Linked DNA regions of Luteibacter rhizovicinus DSM 16549. The protein of the gene in region 1 interacts with the protein of each later gene in a pairwise test. Links are inferred from orthologs where the notes say so. Each region holds a gene or a part of one and is shown in the gene's direction. Other genes may lie near its edges. The genes, in order: BJI69_RS14670 and BJI69_RS21280.

Evidence for each region.
Region 2: the proteins of BJI69_RS14670 (region 1) and BJI69_RS21280 interact in binary tests that used the Escherichia coli proteins (3 or more experiments, as listed by UniProt). The link is inferred for Luteibacter rhizovicinus DSM 16549 from one-to-one orthologs.

Annotation. Positions count from the first base shown.
Region 1 is NZ_CP017480.1:3,186,848-3,195,664, forward strand. What follows is about bases 3,445-6,418. They hold BJI69_RS14670 (ATP-binding cassette domain-containing protein), read left to right. Parts: upstream 3,445-3,973; coding sequence 3,974-5,863; downstream 5,864-6,418. Other genes in these bases: BJI69_RS14665 (hypothetical protein), read right to left, coding at 3,461-3,799; BJI69_RS14675 (hypothetical protein), read left to right, coding at 5,866-6,418. Outside these bases: BJI69_RS14650 (TraB/GumN family protein), read right to left, coding at 73-1,308; BJI69_RS14655 (carbon-nitrogen hydrolase), read right to left, coding at 1,334-2,224; BJI69_RS14660 (agmatine deiminase family protein), read right to left, coding at 2,243-3,280; more of BJI69_RS14675, read left to right, coding at 6,419-6,846; single-stranded-DNA-specific exonuclease RecJ, read left to right, coding at 6,843-8,555; BJI69_RS14685 (SDR family oxidoreductase), read left to right, coding at 8,724-8,817. UniProt on the Escherichia coli protein: Genetic data indicate it may be involved in ribosome assembly or function.
Region 2 is NZ_CP017480.1:4,652,600-4,661,821, forward strand. The notes cover bases 2,269-5,647. They hold BJI69_RS21280 (2-oxoglutarate dehydrogenase E1 component), read left to right. Parts: upstream 2,269-2,594; coding sequence 2,595-5,447; downstream 5,448-5,647. Other genes in these bases: BJI69_RS21275 (DUF7931 domain-containing protein), read left to right, coding at 2,269-2,462; odhB (2-oxoglutarate dehydrogenase complex dihydrolipoyllysine-residue succinyltransferase), read left to right, coding at 5,455-5,647. Also shown: BJI69_RS21265 (hypothetical protein), read left to right, coding at 1-735; BJI69_RS21270 (cupin domain-containing protein), read left to right, coding at 769-1,971; more of BJI69_RS21275, read left to right, coding at 1,968-2,268; more of odhB, read left to right, coding at 5,648-6,663; lpdA (dihydrolipoyl dehydrogenase), read left to right, coding at 6,774-8,201; BJI69_RS21295 (LOG family protein), read left to right, coding at 8,409-8,999. UniProt on the Escherichia coli protein: E1 component of the 2-oxoglutarate dehydrogenase (OGDH) complex which catalyzes the decarboxylation of 2-oxoglutarate, the first step in the conversion of 2-oxoglutarate to succinyl-CoA and CO(2).

The DNA of each region.
Region 1 (8,817 bases):
GGGCCGGGGTTGAAAAGCCGTCGAAGTATAGAGGCGTGTCGCGACGACCGACAACTCAGGGTAGCAGGGGACTCAGAGCAGGCTGCGAATAATGTGGAAGCCCGCAATGTATTCGCCGGCGATCGTGCCCATGCAGACCAGGAAGAAGTTGAGCAGGGTCCGCGCCACGCGGTTCTTCCACCAGCCCGTCCAGTGGGTGATGTCGTCGCGAAGGTGCTCGAAGTCGACCACGCGCGGCTTGCGGATCCACGCCTCGGCCATGGCGCTGAAGGCGCCGGAGGGGATGCCGGGACGGAATGGCTTCAGCGGTCCGGCGACGAAGGCGGCAACGATCGACAGCGGATGACCGCCGGCGATCAGGGCGCCCAGCGCCGACAGGCCACCGGTCAGCAGGATCCAGCTCTTCACCGCGTCCGCGCCAAGGCTGGGACTGCGATAGAAGGCGAAACCGATGGCGACGAAGATCGCCAGGACCAGGCCGACGGCGAGGATCTTCGGCCAGGCCGACGCGGGCGGCGTGACGGCGAGGTCGTCCGCCAGGCCCTGCGCGTCACCATGCTGGTGGGCCAGTTGCTCGCTCATGCCCTTGAGGTGGCCGGCGCCGATGACGACGAGAACCTTGCGCGTCGGCGCTTCCGGGTCCATGCGCATGCCGTTCTCGCGCAGGCGCGCGGCCATGAACGTGTCGCGCTCGGCGATCAGCGCGTGATACAGCGGCGCCGAGTTGGTCGCGAATTCGCTGAAGGCGCTCTCGAGCAGGTCGGATTCCTTCAGCTTCTCGATATCGGCTTCGGCGATTTCCTCGCGTTCGAACACGCTGCCGAGCATGCCGGCCAGCAGGCCGAAGCGCTGGACGAAGCCGACGCTGCGCCAGGCGCGCTTGAGCGTTGTGCCGACTTCGCGGTCGACCAGCCACACGGGAAGGTTGCGCGCGTCGGCGCCGTCCATCGCGGCTTTCATCTCGGCACCGGGTTCGATGCCGTACTGCGCTGCGAGACGTTTCTGGAAGGAGCCGAGCACCAGGCTCGCGGCGACCATGCCGGCCTTACCCTGGCGGATCACCTGGAACAGGTCGAGCTGCTTGAAGGCCTCGGGATCGCGGATGCCATGCGCTCGACTGGCGCATAGCTCGACCGCGACCGCATCGAAGTGCTCGGTCTCGAGCAGGGCTTCCACCGCGTGCACGCTCGCTCGGGAGACGTGAGCCGTGCCGAGGATGACGTAGTCCACGCCGTCGCGCCTCATGCGCTCGATGGGCTGGCCTTCCAGGGCGGCGGGGAGCGTTTCGTCGTGCTCGGCAGGGATCATGCGCTCGGAGTCCTTAAGAGGGGGATCAGTCGCGGAAACGCTTGGTCAGGTCGCCGTAGGCGTCGATGCGGCGGTCGCGCAGGAACGGCCAGATGCGACGGACATGCTCGCTACGCTCCATGTCGACATCGCAGATAAGCAGTTCGCGGCCATCCGTGCCGGCCTGGGCGATGAACTCGCCCTGCGGGCCCGCCACGAAGCTCGAACCCCAGAACTGGATACCGCTGCCCACGTTGGAAGGGTCCGCCTCGTAGCCCGTGCGGTTGCACGAGAGCAGGGGCAGGCCGTTGGCGACCGCGTGGCCGCGCTGCACGGTGATCCAGGCTTCGCGCTGGCGTGCCTTCTCGGCATCGTCGTCGTTCGGATCCCAGCCGATCGCGGTGGGGTAGAACAGGATATCGGCGCCGGCCAGCGCCATCAGGCGCGCGGCTTCCGGATACCACTGGTCCCAGCAGACGAGCACGCCGAGTTTGCCGACCGAGGTCTGGATCGGATCGAAACCGAGGTCGCCCGGCGTGAAGTAGAACTTCTCGTAAAACGCCGGATCGTCGGGGATGTGCATCTTGCGGTACTTGCCGGCGATCTCGCGCGAGCGATCGAAGACCACGGCGGTGTTGTGATACAGGCCTGTGGCGCGCTTCTCGAAGATCGAGGCGATGACGACGAGCTTGAGCTCCTCGGCGAGCTTGCCGATGCGCTCGGTACCCGGGCCGGGAATGGTCTCGGCGAGGTCGAACACGTCCACGCTCTCGCGCTGGCAGAAGTATGGGCCGTTGTGCAGTTCCTGCAGCAACACCAGTTCCACGCCGGCCTTGGCCGCTTCGCGCAGGCCGGCTTCGATGGCATCCAGGTTGCCGTCGCGGCTGCCGCGGTCGGTTTCCTGGAGCAGGGCGACCTTGAGGGTCTTGCGGGTCATCGTTTTTCTTCCTCAGGGTTACTGGGCGATCGCGGCGGGCAACTGCATCGTGATGCAATGCAGGCTGCCGTTCTGCCAGATCAACGGGCGGCACGGCACCTGGACGACTTCGCGGCCCGGGTGGGCCAGGCCGATGATCCGCGCCGCTTCCGCGTCCTTCTCATCGCCATACGCCGGCACGAGTACCGCGCCGTTGACGATCAGGTAGTTCGCGTAGGACGCCGCCAGGCGACGACCTTCGTCGAGGATCGGCTCGGCCCAGGGCAGCGGATGCAGCGGGTAGGGCTTGCCTTCCGGCGAACGCAGTGCCGCCAGCTCCGAACCCATCTGGCCCAGTTCGGCGAAGTGCGGATCGCTTTCGTCGTCGCAAGCCTGGTACACGATGCCGCCGTCCTCGGAGAAGCGCGCCAGCGTGTCGATATGGGCGTCGGTGTCGTCGCCTTCAAGGTAACCGTGGTCCAGCCAGAGCACGCGGTCGGCATGCAGGGTGGTCGCCAGGGTCTCGGTCATGGTCTCGCGGGAGAGCTCCGGGTGGCGCTGGTTGAGGCACTTCCAGGTGGTCAGGATGGTGCCGCGCCCGTCGCTCTCGATACCGCCGCCTTCCAGCGCCCAGTCGATGCGCTTGTGCGGCAGGCCGGAGAGCACGCCGCGCTCGAGCAGGCCGGAAATCAACGCATCGTCCTGCTCGGCGCCGAACTTGCCGCCCCAGCCGGTGAAACGGTAATCGTTCAGCAGCACGCCGTCGGGACCGGTGAGCGTGATCGGGCCGGAGTCGCGCAGCCAGGTGTCGTCGTAGGGCAGCTCGATGAAATGCACCCGTGAGAGGTCCGCGCCGGCCTCGGTGATGGCCAGGCGGGCGCGCTCACGCAGCGCGGCGTCGGCCACGATGATGTGCAGCGGTTCGAAGCGGGTGACCGCGGCAGCCAGCGCCACATAGGTCGTCTCGACCGCGTCCAGGCGGTCGGCCCAGTCGGTGTCCGCATGCGGCCAGGCGATCAGCACGCCGGCCTGCGGCTCCCACTCGGCGGGAAGTCGATACGAAGTGCGGTCGGTCATGGCGGCAGGGGAGGCAGCGGAGGGAAGCCGCCTATTGTAAGGCTTCCGGGTGACAACTGCCCCCAGTCCTCGACACCCTGCTTGGTAGGAGCCGATTCATCGGCGATCCCGCGGCAGCGGGCGAAGTACCGGCGAGCACCCATTCGCCGATGAATCGGCTCCTACAACACGCCAGGTCCGTTATTTGGCGGCTTGCGGGTTCGTATTGTTCCCCGCCGGCGTATTCAACACCGTATGCACCACGTGGCTGCGCTCGAAATAGACGATGTAGCCGGGGTACATCCAGCGGTTGATGACCGGCTGCTTGGCGCTGCCGCCGCCGCGCGAGTCGAGCTTGGAGGTCGGGGCGCCGAACTGGCGTTCCACCTGGGCCATGCTCATGCCCTTCTTGGGCAGGCTCATGCCCTTTTCCTGCTGGACACGCTGCATCAGCAGGCTGTCGGCATGAACCGAAGGCGCCACGGAGGCGGAGACGATCGCCAGGGCGATGGCGGTGAAAACAGGCTTGAAGGTATTCATGATGGCTCCGTCGCGCTCCCCATGCGGCGCAAGACGCCGTTTTAACATGTCGCCCCATCCCGCGCCATGGGCGGCGTGCACCGGGCTTCACGGCTGTGTCCTGCGTCGCGTTTCGGCCCCGTGGGTCGGCGGGCCGGCTATCATGGGCAGTCGCTCATCGCAGTAACCCTATTCATGATCTCTTTTCGCAACCTCGCCCTGCGCCGGGGCAGCCGCACGCTGCTCTCGCAGATGGACCTCACTATCCAGAGTGGCTGGGCGCTCGGCGTCATCGGCCGTAACGGCTGTGGCAAGTCGACCCTGTTCGCCGCCCTGAAGGGCGAGCTCGAGCCGGAAGTCGGCGAGCTGGACATGCCTTCCAAGGTCCGTCTGGCCTCCGTGGATCAGGAAACCCCGGCCTTGCCCGACCCGGCGATCGAGTACGTGCTCGGCGGCGATGCCGAGGTGGCAGCCGCGCTCAAGGCGGAAGCCAATGCCTACGACGCGGAAGATTACGAGGCCGTCGCCACGGCGAACATGCGCATCGAAGAGCTCAACGGCTACGACGCCCGTGCGCGTGCCGGCCGGCTCATGCATGGCCTCGGCTTCAGCCCGGAGACCCACGAGCGACCCGTCGCCTCGTTCTCGGGTGGCTGGCGCGTGCGCCTGAACCTGGCGCGGGCCCTGATGGCTCCCTCGGATCTGCTTCTGCTCGATGAGCCGACCAACCATCTCGATCTCGATGCCGTGCTCTGGCTCGAAGAGTGGCTGCGCCGGTATCCGGGAACCTTGCTGATCATCTCGCACGATCGTGAATTCCTCGACGGCGTGATCTCGCACACGATGCACCTGCACGAAGGGAAGGCCAAGCTCTATACGGGCGACTACACCGCCTTCGAACGTCAGCGCGCCGAACACCTGCGCCAGCAGCAGATCGCCCATGTGCGTGAACAGGCCGAGCGCGCCCACCTGCAGTCCTTCATCGAACGCTTCAAGGCGAAGGCATCCAAGGCCAAGCAGGCGCAGTCGCGCATGAAGCGCCTGGAGAAGATGGCCGGTACCGAAGCCGTGCGCGCGGAGCGTTCCTTCAGCTTCTCGTTCCCCACGCCCGACCGCTTGCCGACTTCGATGTTGCAGCTCGATCACATCGACGCGGGCTACGGCGATCAGGTCGTCCTGCGCGATGTCGCCTTCGGCCTCGAGGCCGGCGATCGCATCGGCCTGCTCGGTCCGAACGGTGCCGGTAAGTCGACCATGGTGAAGTCCCTGGTCGGCGAGCTCGAACCGATGGTCGGCGAGCGCAGCTTCCATAAAGACATGAAGATCGGCTACTTCGCCCAGCATACGGTCGAAAGCCTCCACGAAGGCTGGAGCGCGTTCGATCATCTGCAGGAGAAGGCCCCGAACGCCGGCGCGCAGATCCTGCGCGACTATCTCGGCACCTGGAATTTCCCGGCCGATCGCGTGTTCGAACCGGTCGACAAGTTTTCCGGCGGCGAGCGCGCGCGTCTCGCCCTGGCGCTGATCGCCTGGGAAAAACCAAATCTCCTGCTGCTCGATGAGCCGACCAACCATCTCGATCTCGACATGCGCGAAGCGCTGGCCGATGCGCTCGCCGATTTCGACGGCGCTCTCGTGCTGGTCTCGCACGATCGCCATCTGCTCGGCATGGTCTGCGACGAGTTCTGGCGCGTCGCCGACGGCAAGGCCGAGCCCTTCGATGGTGATCTCGACGACTACGCCAAGTGGCTACGCACGCGTGGCACCACGCGCAAGACGGCGGCGGTCGCTTCGGCGCCGCAGAATGCGCCGGTGCAGGAAGCCGCCAAGGAGAAGCGCAAGCTCAGCGCCGAGGAACGCGAGAAAGAAAAGCCCTTGCGTGCGCGGGTGAAGAAGATCGAAACCCTCATCGCGACGATGGACAAGGAACTCGCCGACATCGACGGCAAGCTTGCCGACCCGACCGTCTATGGCGGCAGCAGCGCGGACCTGGTGAAGCTCGGTCAGCGCCAGGCCGAACTGCGTAGCGAGAAAGAAGCGGTCGAGCTGGAATGGCTGGGCATCCTGGAACAGATCGAGGTCTGAGCATGAGCGTCGCCCTCAACGTCCTGCTGCCGAGCCGTGAAAAGCTCCGCTACGTGCCCGCTTTTGCGGCGTGGCTCGCGCGCGGCACGACGTTGCCCGCCGCCTTGCCCGGTTACCTGGTGGCGATGGCGGAGCAATTCCGTTGGCCGGCTGGGTCCTTGCCGGCGGCGGCCCTCATCCGCCAGTCCGTCGCGGGCGATGCAGGGGATGCCTTGTGGCTCTCGGCCGATCCCGCCTGGGTCCAGCCGGAACTCAATGGTGCGCGCCTGCTGGCCTGCGGCAATCTCGGCCTGCGTCTGGAGGAATCCATGGCGCTGGTGAAGGCGCTTGCCGAGACCTTCGACGCCGAAGGGATGACCTTGCTCGTTGGCGATTCGCAGCACTGGCAATTGCGCCTGCCCAAATACGTCGACGTGCCCTCGTTTCCCGAGCCGGAGGAGGCGCTGGGCGCGGATCTCTTCGAGCAACTGCCCAAGGGCGAGGAAGGTCGTCGCTGGCGCGCGCTGATCAACGAGGCACAGGTGGTGCTGCATAACCATCCGGTCAACGCGGCGCGTGTCGCGCGTGGACTGCCGCCGGTCAACAGCGTTTGGTTATGGGGCGCCGGTGCGTTGCCCGACTGGGTCGAGTGTGGCCTCGGACGAATCTACAGTGACGACCTGCTCGCCTGGGCACTCGGTCACCGCGCCAACGTCGACGTTCAGCCCCGCTCAGCTTTTGTAGGAGCCGATTCATCGGCGAATGGGGTTCGCGGCAAACTGGCTATCGCCGATAAATCGGCTCCTACAAAGAGCCGCGAGGATGAGGTTCCTTACAGCCTGCTGGACCTGCAGGACGTGCAGCCCGCGGAGTTCGAACAGGTCTGGTGGCCGGCCATCGAAGCGCGTCTCGAGGCAGGGGTCGATCTGCGCATCGCCTTTGCCGATGGCGTGCGCATGGTCATTCGCAAGCGTCACCGCCTGCGTTTCTGGCGCAAGGCATGACCGCGCGAGCCTGGCGCCAGCGACAGGTCGCTATCGCACCGAGCGGCTGGCCGCCGCATATCCACCCGGTCATTCAACGGCTCTACGCCGCGCGTGGCGTGCCCACGCCGGATGGTGCGGAGCACCGCCTTGCGCGCATGCTGTCGCCGAACCTGCTTGGCGGGATGGATGCGGCGGTTGCACTGCTGATGGAAGCCATTGCCAGCGACAAGCACATCGTCATCGCCGGCGACTACGACTGTGACGGGGCCACGGGTACTGCGGTGGCCGAGCGCGGCCTGCGCATGCTCGGCGCGCGTCACGTACGCCATGTGGTGCCGAATCGTTTCGTGCACGGCTACGGTCTGAGCGAGGCGCTCGTCGCATCCCTGGATCCGACGCCCGATCTGATCGTTACCGTCGACAACGGGGTGGCCAGCGTGGCGGGCGTGGCGGCGGCACGCGCGCGCGACATCGCCGTCTTGATCACCGACCATCATCTGCCGGGTGACACCTTGCCCGATGCGAACGCCATGGTGAATCCGAACCTCGCCGGTGACGGATTCCCGAGTAAGGCGCTCGCCGGTGTCGGCGTCATGTTCTACCTCCTCCTGGCGCTGCGCGCGGCGATGCGCGACGCCGGTCACTTTGCAGCCGGCGAGCCCGACCTCAGTGCGTTACTCGACCTTGTGGCGCTTGGCACCGTCGCGGACCTGGTCGTACTGGACTTCAACAACCGCGTGCTGGTCGAAGCGGGGCTCAAGCGTATGCGTGCGGGCAAGGCCTGCGCGGGCATCACGGCCCTGATCGAAGCCAGCGGCCGCTCACTGGCGACCGTCGGCGCCACGGATCTGGCTTTCGCCATCGGCCCTCGGCTCAATGCAGCGGGACGTCTCGAAGACATGTCACTAGGCGTCGCCTGCCTGCTCACCGATGACCATGGCATCGCGCGTCGATACGCCGAACAGCTCTCGGCGATCAACCAGGAACGTCGCGAGATGCAGGCGGGCATGGTCGACGAGGCTGAAACGATGGTGGCGCGTGCCGCGCACGTCGATTCGGTGGGTGTCGCGCTATTCGACGAAGGCTGGCATCCGGGCATCGTTGGCTTGATCGCGTCCAAGTTGAAGGAAAAGCTGCATCGTCCCGTGATGGCGTTCGCGCCGGCCGGCGACGACAGCGACGAACTGCGCGGCTCGGCCCGCTCCATTCCCGGTTTCCATATCCGTGATGCGCTAGCAGAGATCGACGCGAAGCATCCCGGCCTGATCCTGCGATTCGGCGGTCACGCCATGGCCGCGGGTCTCAGCCTTCATGCCAGCGACTTCGATCGCTTCGCGGCCGCTTTCGACGCAACAGCGCGCGGCCATCTCGACGACGAACGCCTCCAGGCCCTCGTGCACACGGACGGCGAACTCGACTATCGCGATCACACGCTCGACCTCGCAAAGCAGATTCGCTACGCCGGGCCTTGGGGGCAGGGCTTCCCGCCGCCGATCTTCGAAGCGCGGTTCGAGTGCGCTTCATGGAAACCGATGGGTAGCCGCCACCTTCGTTTGCAACTGCGCCATACGCAGGGCGGGGCGCCTCTCGATGCCGTGATGTTCAACTGCTACGACGGCACACCGCCGCCCGATCGCATGCGCGTGGCGTATGAGTTGTCGGTCAACGACTGGCAGGGCAGGGAGAGCCTGCGGCTGCTGCTGACGCATATGGAACCGGTGGCCTGAAGGGCGGCTCGGCGCCTGCTCAAAGCAGGCAGTCGCGAACGCCTGGTTGCGGCGCTATTCCGAAAATGTGCCAACCACTTCGGTATGGTTGACGACAGTGCGGACGGGTGACTAGGCTCGGTCGCACTCGCGTTCCAGGATGGGAATGCCGTGAAATCAAGGATGAACATGGAGACGATCCTCCTGACAGGCGCGACGGGTTTCGTTGGAAGCGCCCTGGCGGCCAATTTTCTGGCGGAATCCACCAACGTCATCGCGCTGG
Region 2 (9,222 bases), 1.5 Mb from region 1 along the record:
GCGATGCTGGAGAACGCCGCGCAAGGCGCGGCGTTTTTCCTGAAGAACGAGCCGTCGACATCCAACTGGATCAATATGGCGCGGGGAAGCGAAGCGCAGGCACTCCTCATCCTTGCTGTGACAAGCGACCCGGCGATGAAAAGCGAACGCCTGACCAGGGCCGACGCACTCATTGCCGAATACATCGCTAATGAGGCCCACGCGAAAGACCCCAAGAACGTCGCACGCGGCATGGGCTATTACTTCCCGGCGCATTGGTATCTCACCGCCGCGAAAGCGGCAGTGGAACCGGCCGACGTCGACGCCATGCTCGCCAAGGCACTCCAGACGGCGCGCGCCGGCATCGAGAAAGCGACGGATAAATCCGAGGTCATGGAGCCTTATGGCATTGCACTGGGCGAAATCGCCAAGCGCGCGCCGAAGGGCAGCCCCGAGTGGCGCAAGGCGATCGAGGAAAGCATCGGCGCGTTCGAAGCGAACCGCGCGACCGATCCCCTCGCCCCCTACAACATCGCCATCGACCGGATCCTGCTCGGCGACCTGCCGGCCGCTCACAAAGAGCTGCAGGGTCTCGCCGACGCCGGTCGCATTGACGACCAGATCTGCATGGGCCTGATGACCGACCCCGACCTCACGCCCCTGCGCGATGCGGAAATGCCCTGGTTCCGCCAGCTCGTCGTCGACCGTTGCCAGCCGACGATCCAGCGCCTTCGCTCACGGACAGCGCACCCCTGAGACATGAGCCATAACGCAGCTACAATGCCGCCCATGGCCATCCAGACCCCCACCCGCAAGACCCTCCCGATCGAAGTGCGCGGCAGCGCCAGCCAGCCGCTCGGCATGAGTGCGACGCAGTTCCTGCGCGATTACTGGCAGAAGCGTCCGCTGCTCATCCGTAACGCCTTCCCGGACTTCCAGCCGCCGATCCAGCCGAACGACCTCGCCGGGCTCGCCTGCGAAGAGGGCGTGCTCGCCCGCCTTATCATTCATGACGAGAAGCGCGACCGCTGGACGGTCAAGAGTGGCCCGTTCGACGAGGCCGAATTCGGCAAGACGCCCAAGCGCGACTGGACGCTGCTGGTCCAGGACGTCGACAAGTGGGACGCCGACGTGGCCGGCCTGCTGGAGCATTTTTCCTTCCTGCCGAGCTGGCGGGTGGACGATGTGATGATCTCCTACGCCGAGGACGGCGGTGGCGTCGGCGCGCATGTCGACCAATACGACGTCTTCCTGCTCCAGGGCATCGGCCAGCGCCATTGGGCGATCAGCGACGACCCGGATGCACCGCTCGACTTCCGTTCCGATGTCGAACTGAAGCAGCTCAAGGAATTCCTGCCGACCCACGAATGGCTGCTCGAACCGGGCGACATGCTTTATCTACCGCCGGGCGTGCCCCACGACGGTGTCGCCCTCGGCGACTGCATGACGCTCTCGGTCGGCATGCGCGCGCCGTCGCAGGCGGAACTCACCGGCGACCTCGCGGACTTCCTCGCCGAGCGCATGCCCGATGAGCTGCGCTACACCGATCCGGACCTCGTACCCGCCAAGCGGGTCGGCGAGATCGACACCGCCGCCCTGAATCGCCTGCGCCAGGCCCTGCCCTTCGCGGCCGCGCTCGACCGGGACCTGTTGGCCGACTGGTTCGGCCGCTTCATCACCCGCTATCGGAACGCCCAGGTCCCCGCCGCGCCGCCCAAGCCGAGCACGGCCGCTGCGCTGGACAAGGCGCTCGACGGCGGTGCCGCCCTCGTCCGCCACCCGTTCGCCCGCCTGGCCTGGGTCCGCGGCAAGAAAGACGCGACTCTTTATGTGAGTGGTCACGCCTACCCCTGCTCCCTCGACCTCGCCGAGCGACTGTCGGCGGAGCGCGAGTTCCGGCTCGACGGCAAGGTGAAGGCAGCCGAGCGCGAGGTGCTGCTCGCCCTGGTCAACGAGGGCCAGCTGATCGTTCGCAAGGGTCGCCGCCGGTGACCGGCACGGCGGACACGGTGCTGACCGTCGAGGACCGCGCCGGTCTCGAGGCCGCCCATGTCCGCCTGCTGACCCAGGCTCGGTACCGCGTTGCGATGTATTTGCCCCGCATGGAGCCGGGCATTCTCGACAGTGAGGCGATTCTCACCGAGCTACGCCGGCTCGCCACCAGCGGCCGCCAGGCCCAGGTCCGCGTCCTCACCCACGACGCCGAACAGGCCCATCGGGAGGGGCACCGGCTGATCGGCCTTGCCCAACGGCTGCCGACCGCCGTGTCGATCCGCATGCCGGTGGACGAGACCCACCTCGCCTATGCCTCGGCCTTCCTCGCCGATACCACCCGTGGATATCTGTTCAGGCCCATCGCCAACCGCTATGAGGCGCGTGGCGACCTCGATGCCCCGGGTGAGACCTCTCGCCTGATGGCGTATTTCGACGAAGTCTGGGAGCGGGCCGAGCCAGCGTGGCAGATAAGACCACTCGGGATCTGAAAGGCATACGAAACGTGAATCCGGGTTGGCGCGTCGCAGCACCACGGAGCTATACTTAACGGATTCTTATGCCGCGGCGCGTCCCCACGAGTCCAGCGGCAGCCCGTCCTTTTCGTGTGTGCCGGTGGTGACGTGAGCGCAAACCTGATCCGCGAGTTTTCCGAATCCTCCCAGCTCGCCGGCGGCAACGCCGACTACGTAGAGCAAGTCTACGAAGCATGGCTAGCCGATCCCGCCTCTGTTCCGGGCGAGTGGGATACCTATTTCAAATCCTTCAAGGGTCGCGAGGCCGGCGATGTCGCCCATTCCGGTGCCATTGCCCGTATCGAAGCCGCGCAGAAACAGCGCCGTACGGCCGCCGCGGCTCCCGCCGCCGGCTCCGCCGACAACGCCTACGCGCAGAAACAGGCCGGCGTGCTCCGTCTGGTCACGGCCTACCGCTCGCGCGGCCACATCGCAGCGCAGCTCGATCCGCTCGGCCTGACCGTCCCGGATATCGACACCCCCGACCTCGGCCTGGCCTTCCACGGTCTCTCCGACGCCGATCTCGGTACGGAGTTCGACGCCGGCACCTTCGCCGGTGGCGGCCAGCGCATGCCGCTGCGCGACCTCCTCGCCAAGCTCAAGCAGATCTACACCGGCACCGTCGGCGCCGAGTTCATGTACATCTCCGACTACGAGCAGCGCTCGTGGATCTACTCGCGCCTGGAAAAGGCCGCCGGTTCGCCGGGCCTGCAGAAGGCCGAGAAAGTCCGCGTGCTCGAAGCCCTCACGGCCGCCGAAGGCCTGGAGCGCTTCCTCCACACCAAGTACGTCGGCCAGAAGCGCTTCTCGCTCGAAGGCGGCGAAAGCATGATCCCGATGGTCGATGACATCGTCCGTGCCGCCGGCGACAACGGCGTCAAGGAAGTCATCATCGGCATGGCCCACCGCGGCCGCCTCAACGTCCTGGTCAACATCCTCGGCAAGGCGCCCTCGCAGCTCTTCAACGAGTTCGAAGGCAAGTTCGAGCATGACGACAGCCCGATGCATACGGGCGACGTGAAGTACCACCTGGGCTTCTCCGCCGACGTGAAGACGCCGAACGGTGGCGTGCACGTGGCGCTGGCGTTCAATCCGTCGCACCTGGAAATCGTCAACCCCGTGGTCGCCGGTTCCGTGCACGCGCGCCAGTCGCGCCGCCGCGACACCGCCCGCGAAAAGTCGATGGCCCTGATCATCCACGGCGACGCCGCCTTCGCAGGCCAGGGCGTCAACATGGAACTGATGCAGATGTCGCAGGCCCGTGGCTTCGCCATCGGCGGCACGCTGCACCTGGTGATCAACAACCAGGTCGGTTTCACCACGTCCAAGCGCGAAGACGCCCGTTCCACGCTGTACTGCACCGACCTCTCCAAGATGGTCAACGCGCCGGTATTCCACGTGAACGGTGACGACCCGGAAGCCGTGATCCAGGTCACCCGCCTGGCTTACGAGTTCCGCAAGCAGTTCAAGAAGGACGTGGTCATCGACCTCGTCTGCTACCGCCGTCATGGCCATAACGAGGCCGACGAGCCGGCAGCGACCCAGCCGCTCATGTACCAGGTCATCCGCAAGCGTCCGACCACGCGCGACCTCTTCGCGCAGGCGCTGGTGAAGTCCTCGGATATCGCCGCGGACGACGGGCAGAAGATGCTCGACGAGTATCGCGCCCGCCTCGAAAAGGGCGAGCCGCTGATCGCGATCGATCCGAACCCGACCCGCGACATCCCGGTGGACTGGAGCCGCTTCCAGAAGACCAGCCTGGCGATGGAAGTGAACACCGGCGTGCCGCGCGAACAGCTGGCCAAGGTCGCCGACGTTCTCCTGTCCATCCCGTCCGATGTCACGCTCCACGCGCGCGTCGCCAAGATCTACGACGACCGCCGCAAGATGGCCGCCGGCGAGCTCCCGGGTGACTGGGGCTTCGCCGAGAACCTCGCCTACGGCACGCTCATCGCCGAAGGCAACGATCTGCGCATCGTCGGCCAGGACGCCGGCCGTGGCACGTTCTTCCACCGCCACGCCGTGCTCCACGACCAGTCCAGCGACAACACCTACATGCCGCTGTCCAAGGTGCGCGCCGACGCCCGCGTCGACGTGATCGACTCGCTGCTGTCCGAAGAAGCCGTCATGGCCTTCGAATACGGCGAAGCGACCACCTCGCCGGACCAGCTCACCATCTGGGAAGGCCAGTTCGGCGATTTCGCCAACGGCGCCCAGGTCGTGATCGACCAGTTCATCAGCTCGGGTGAAGCCAAGTGGGACCGCCTCTGCGGCCTCACACTGCTGCTGCCGCACGGCCAGGAAGGCGCGGGCCCGGAGCACTCCTCCGCCCGTCTGGAGCGCTTCCTTCAGCTGTGCGCGCTCGACAACATGCAGGTCTGCGTGCCGACCACCCCGGCCCAGGCGTTCCACATGATCCGCCGCCAGCAGGTGCGCCCGGTGCGCAAGCCGCTGATCGTGATGACGCCGAAGTCCCTGCTCCGTCACAAGCTGGCCGTGTCGTCCCTGGACGAACTGGCCAACGGCAAGTTCCAGCTGGTGATCGGCGAACATCGCGATCTGCCGGCGAAGAAGGTCAAGCGTGTGGTGCTGTGCTCGGGCAAGGTCTACTACGACCTCCTCGAAGACGCCGACAAGCGCGGCCTGACCGACGTCGCCATCGTGCGCGTCGAGCAGCTCTATCCGTTCCCGCGCCCGGAAGTCTCGGCCGAGCTGGAAAAGTTCGCTTCCGCCAAGGAAGTGGTCTGGGCCCAGGAAGAACCGATGAACCAGGGCGCCTGGTTCCAGATCCGTCACCACCTCCAGGCCTGCATCGGTTCGAAGCAGAGCCTGTCCTACGCAGGACGCTCGCGTTCGCCGTCGCCGGCTCCGGGCCATCTCAACACCTATATCGCCGAACAGACGGCGCTCGTCGAGCAAGCACTCGTCGCGCCAGTCGGCACCGATCACGCAGCGGAGTAAGGCAAGCATGTCCATCGAAGTCAAAGTCCCGGTCCTGCCCGAGTCGGTCTCCGACGCGCTCATCGCCACCTGGCACAAGAAGGCCGGTGATGCGGTCAAGCGTGACGAGAACCTGCTGGACCTCGAGACCGACAAGGTCGTGCTCGAAGTGCCCTCGCCGGTCGACGGCGTGCTGAAGGAAATCAAGTTCGAGGAAGGCTCGACGGTCACCAGCAGCCAGGTCATCGCCGTGATCGAGGAAGGCGCCGCCGCTGCCGCGCCCGCCCCGGCACCGGCCGCAGCCGCCGCCGAGGCCCCGAAGGCCGAGAAGTCCGAAGCCGCCGCGCCGAAGGGCGTCGACGAGCTCTCCCCGGCCGGCCGCCGCGTCGCCGTCGAAGACAACATCGACCCGTCCAAGGTCGCCGGCACCGGCCGCGACGGCCGCGTGACCAAGGAAGACCTGGTCAACGCCGGCAAGGGTGGCACCGCCGCTCCCGCCGCCGCACCCGCTCCGGCCGCCAAGCCGACCCCGGGCAGCCGTCCGGAAGAGCGCGTGGCCATGACGCGTATCCGTACGCGCATCGCCGAGCGCCTGATGCAGTCGAAGAACTCGATCGCGATGCTCACCTCGTTCAACGAAGTGAACCTCGCCGAGGTCGTCAAGCTGCGCAAGGCCCTGGGCGAGCAGTTCGAGAAGGCCAACGGCGTCAAGCTCGGCTTCATGAGCTTCTTCGTCAAGGCGGCCACCGAAGCGCTCAAGCGCTACCCGGTGATCAACGCCTCGGTGGACGGTTCGGACATCATCTATCACGGCTACCAGGACATCTCGATCGCCGTGTCGACCGAGAAGGGTCTGGTTACGCCGGTCCTCCGCGACGTGCAGGACATGTCCTTCGCCGATGTCGAGAAGGGCATCATCGGTTACGCCAAGAAGGCCCGTGACGGCAAGCTCGGCCTGGACGACCTCCAGGGCGGCACCTTCACGATCACCAACGGCGGCACCTTCGGTTCGCTGCTCTCCACCCCGATCGTGAACCCGCCGCAGAGCGCCATCCTCGGCATGCACACGATCAAGGAGCGCCCGATCGTCGAGAACGGCCAGGTGATCGCCGCCCCGATGATGTACATCGCCCTGTCGTACGACCATCGCATCATCGATGGCAAGGACGCCGTGCTCTTCCTGGTCGACATCAAGAACCAGCTGGAAAACCCGCAGCGGATGCTGCTCGGCCTTTGATGGTCGGCTAAACGTCAAATGTGAAGGCGGGAGTCGAAAGACTCCCGTTTTTATGTTCCGACCCCATATTGGGCGGTAGCAGATACCGCAGTGACATCCGGAGCAAAGCAATGAGCGACAAGTTCGACGTCATCGTCATCGGTGCGGGCCCCGCGGGCTATGTGGCCGCGATCCGCGCCGCGCAGCTGGGCCTCAAGACCGCCGTGGTCGACGCCTTCGTCGGCAAGGACGGCAAGGCCGCCCTCGGCGGTACCTGCCTCAACGTCGGTTGCATCCCGTCGAAGGCACTGCTGGATTCGTCCAAGCAGTTCCACAACCTGACGCACAACTTCAAGGATCACGGCATCACCGCCGAGAATCCGCAGATCGACATTGCGACTTTCATCGGCCGCAAGGACAAGATCGTCAAGCAGTTCACCGGCGGCGTGACCATGCTGTTCAAGGCGAACAAGGTCACTTCGTTCTTCGGCAAGGGCAAGCTGCTCAAGGGCAACCAGGTCGAAGTCACCGGTAACGACGGTACGGTCCAGACGATCTCCGCCACCAACGTCATCCTCGCCTCGGGCTCGGTGCCCATCGAGCTGCCGTTCGCGAAGTTCGACAACACGCACATCATCGACAACACCGGCGCGCTCGACCTCACCGCCGTGCCCAAGCGCATGGGCGTGATCGGCGCCGGCGTGATCGGCCTCGAACTCGGCAGCGTGTGGAAGCGCCTGGGTTCCGACGTGACCGTGCTGGAAGCGCTGCCGAAGTTCCTCGCCGTCGCCGACCAGGACATCGCCAAGATGGCCGCCCGCGAGTTCGCCAAGCAGGGCCTGGACATCAAGGTCAATGCCAAGGTGACCGCCGCCGAGGTCAAGGGTGACGAAGTCCATGTCAGCTACACCGACAAGGACGGCGCCGCACAGTCGCTGGTCGTCGACAAGCTGCTGGTCGCGGTCGGCCGTCGTGCCTACACCGCCGGCCTGCTGGCCGACGACACCGGCGTGAAGCTCGATGAGCGCGGCCGCATCGTGGTCGACGAGCACAACCACACCGGCGTCGATGGCGTCTGGGCGATCGGCGATGCCGTGCGCGGCCCGATGCTTGCGCACAAGGGTTCCGAAGAAGGCGTCATGGTCGCCGAGCTGATCGCCGGCAAGCCGGGCCACATCAACCTGGACACCGTGCCCTGGGTCATCTACACCGAGCCTGAGATCGCCTGGGTCGGCAAGACCGAGGAGCAGCTCAAGGAAGAAGGCATCCCGTACAAGACCGGCGCCTTCCCGTTCGCTGCCAACGGCCGCGCCGTGGCGATGAACGAAGGCATCGGCCAGGTCAAGATGATCGCCCACGCGGAAACCGATCGCATCCTCGGCGTGCACATGGTCGGCCCGGTCGTCTCCGAGCTGATTCACGAGTGCGTCGTGGCGATGGAGTTCAAGGGCTCGTCGGAAGACCTCGCGCGCATCGTCCACGCCCACCCGGCGCTGTCGGAAGTCGTGCACGAAGCCGCCCTGTCGGTCGACAAGCGCGCCATCCACAAGGGCAACTGATCGCCCCGGTGTGACCCGAAGCCCGTCCATGCCATTAGCATGGGCGGGCTTCGTCGTTTCAGGGTGTGTTTTCCAGAGCCCGCTTTTCTGTAGGAGCCGATTCATCGGCGAATGGGTGCTTGCCTCACCCGGCCCGCTTCCGCGGGATCGCCGATGAATCGGCTCCTACCAAGGCGCGGGCTCTGGCAAACATATCGGAGAATTCACATGCGTGACATCAAATCCCTCTGCGTCTACTGCGGTTCCAGCAGCGGCGGTAACGCGGAATACACCGAGGCGGCGAAAGCCTTCGGCAAGCGCCTCGCACAGGAAGGCATCGCCCTGGTCTACGGCGGCGGCAAGGTCGGCCTGATGGGCACGGTCGCGGACGCCGTGCTGGCGGCTGGCGGTCGGGTCATCGGCGTGATTCCGCGCCAGTTGGTGGAGAAGGAAGTGGCCCACATCGGCCTGTCCGAACTGCAGGTGGTCGAGACGATGCATGAGCGCAAGACGCGCATGTACGAGCTGTCGGACGCCTTCGTCGCCCTGCCCGGCGGCTTCGGCACCATGGACGAAATGTTCGAGATGCTCACCTGGGCCCAGCTCGGACTGCACAGCTACCCCTGCGCCTTCCTCGACGTACGCGGCTTCTACACGGGCCTTGCCGCTAGCATGGACCACATGGTGGCCGAGGGTTTCGTCAAGAAAAGCCAGCGGGACCAGGTCTGGTTCGGCGCGAGCATCGACGCGCTGTTCGACTGGATGAAGCAGTACGAGTCGTCGTATACGCCGAAGTGGATCACCTCCGATGCCGTCTGATCGCCGATAGAACGGGCAATTTTCGGTCGATCGCCGACCCGGAGCGAGGCCCGGAACCCTGCCAAAGCAGGTTTCGACCGTTGCACCATTGATACAAGCGCGCTGGCCGGTAGAATGAGCGCACGCCAGAGGCGCAACGCGCGACGTTTTTACGTCGCCGCAGTATTCGAGACGGCCGCCTGGAAGGCGGACGTCATCAAGGACAACACATCGGGCCTGGTCC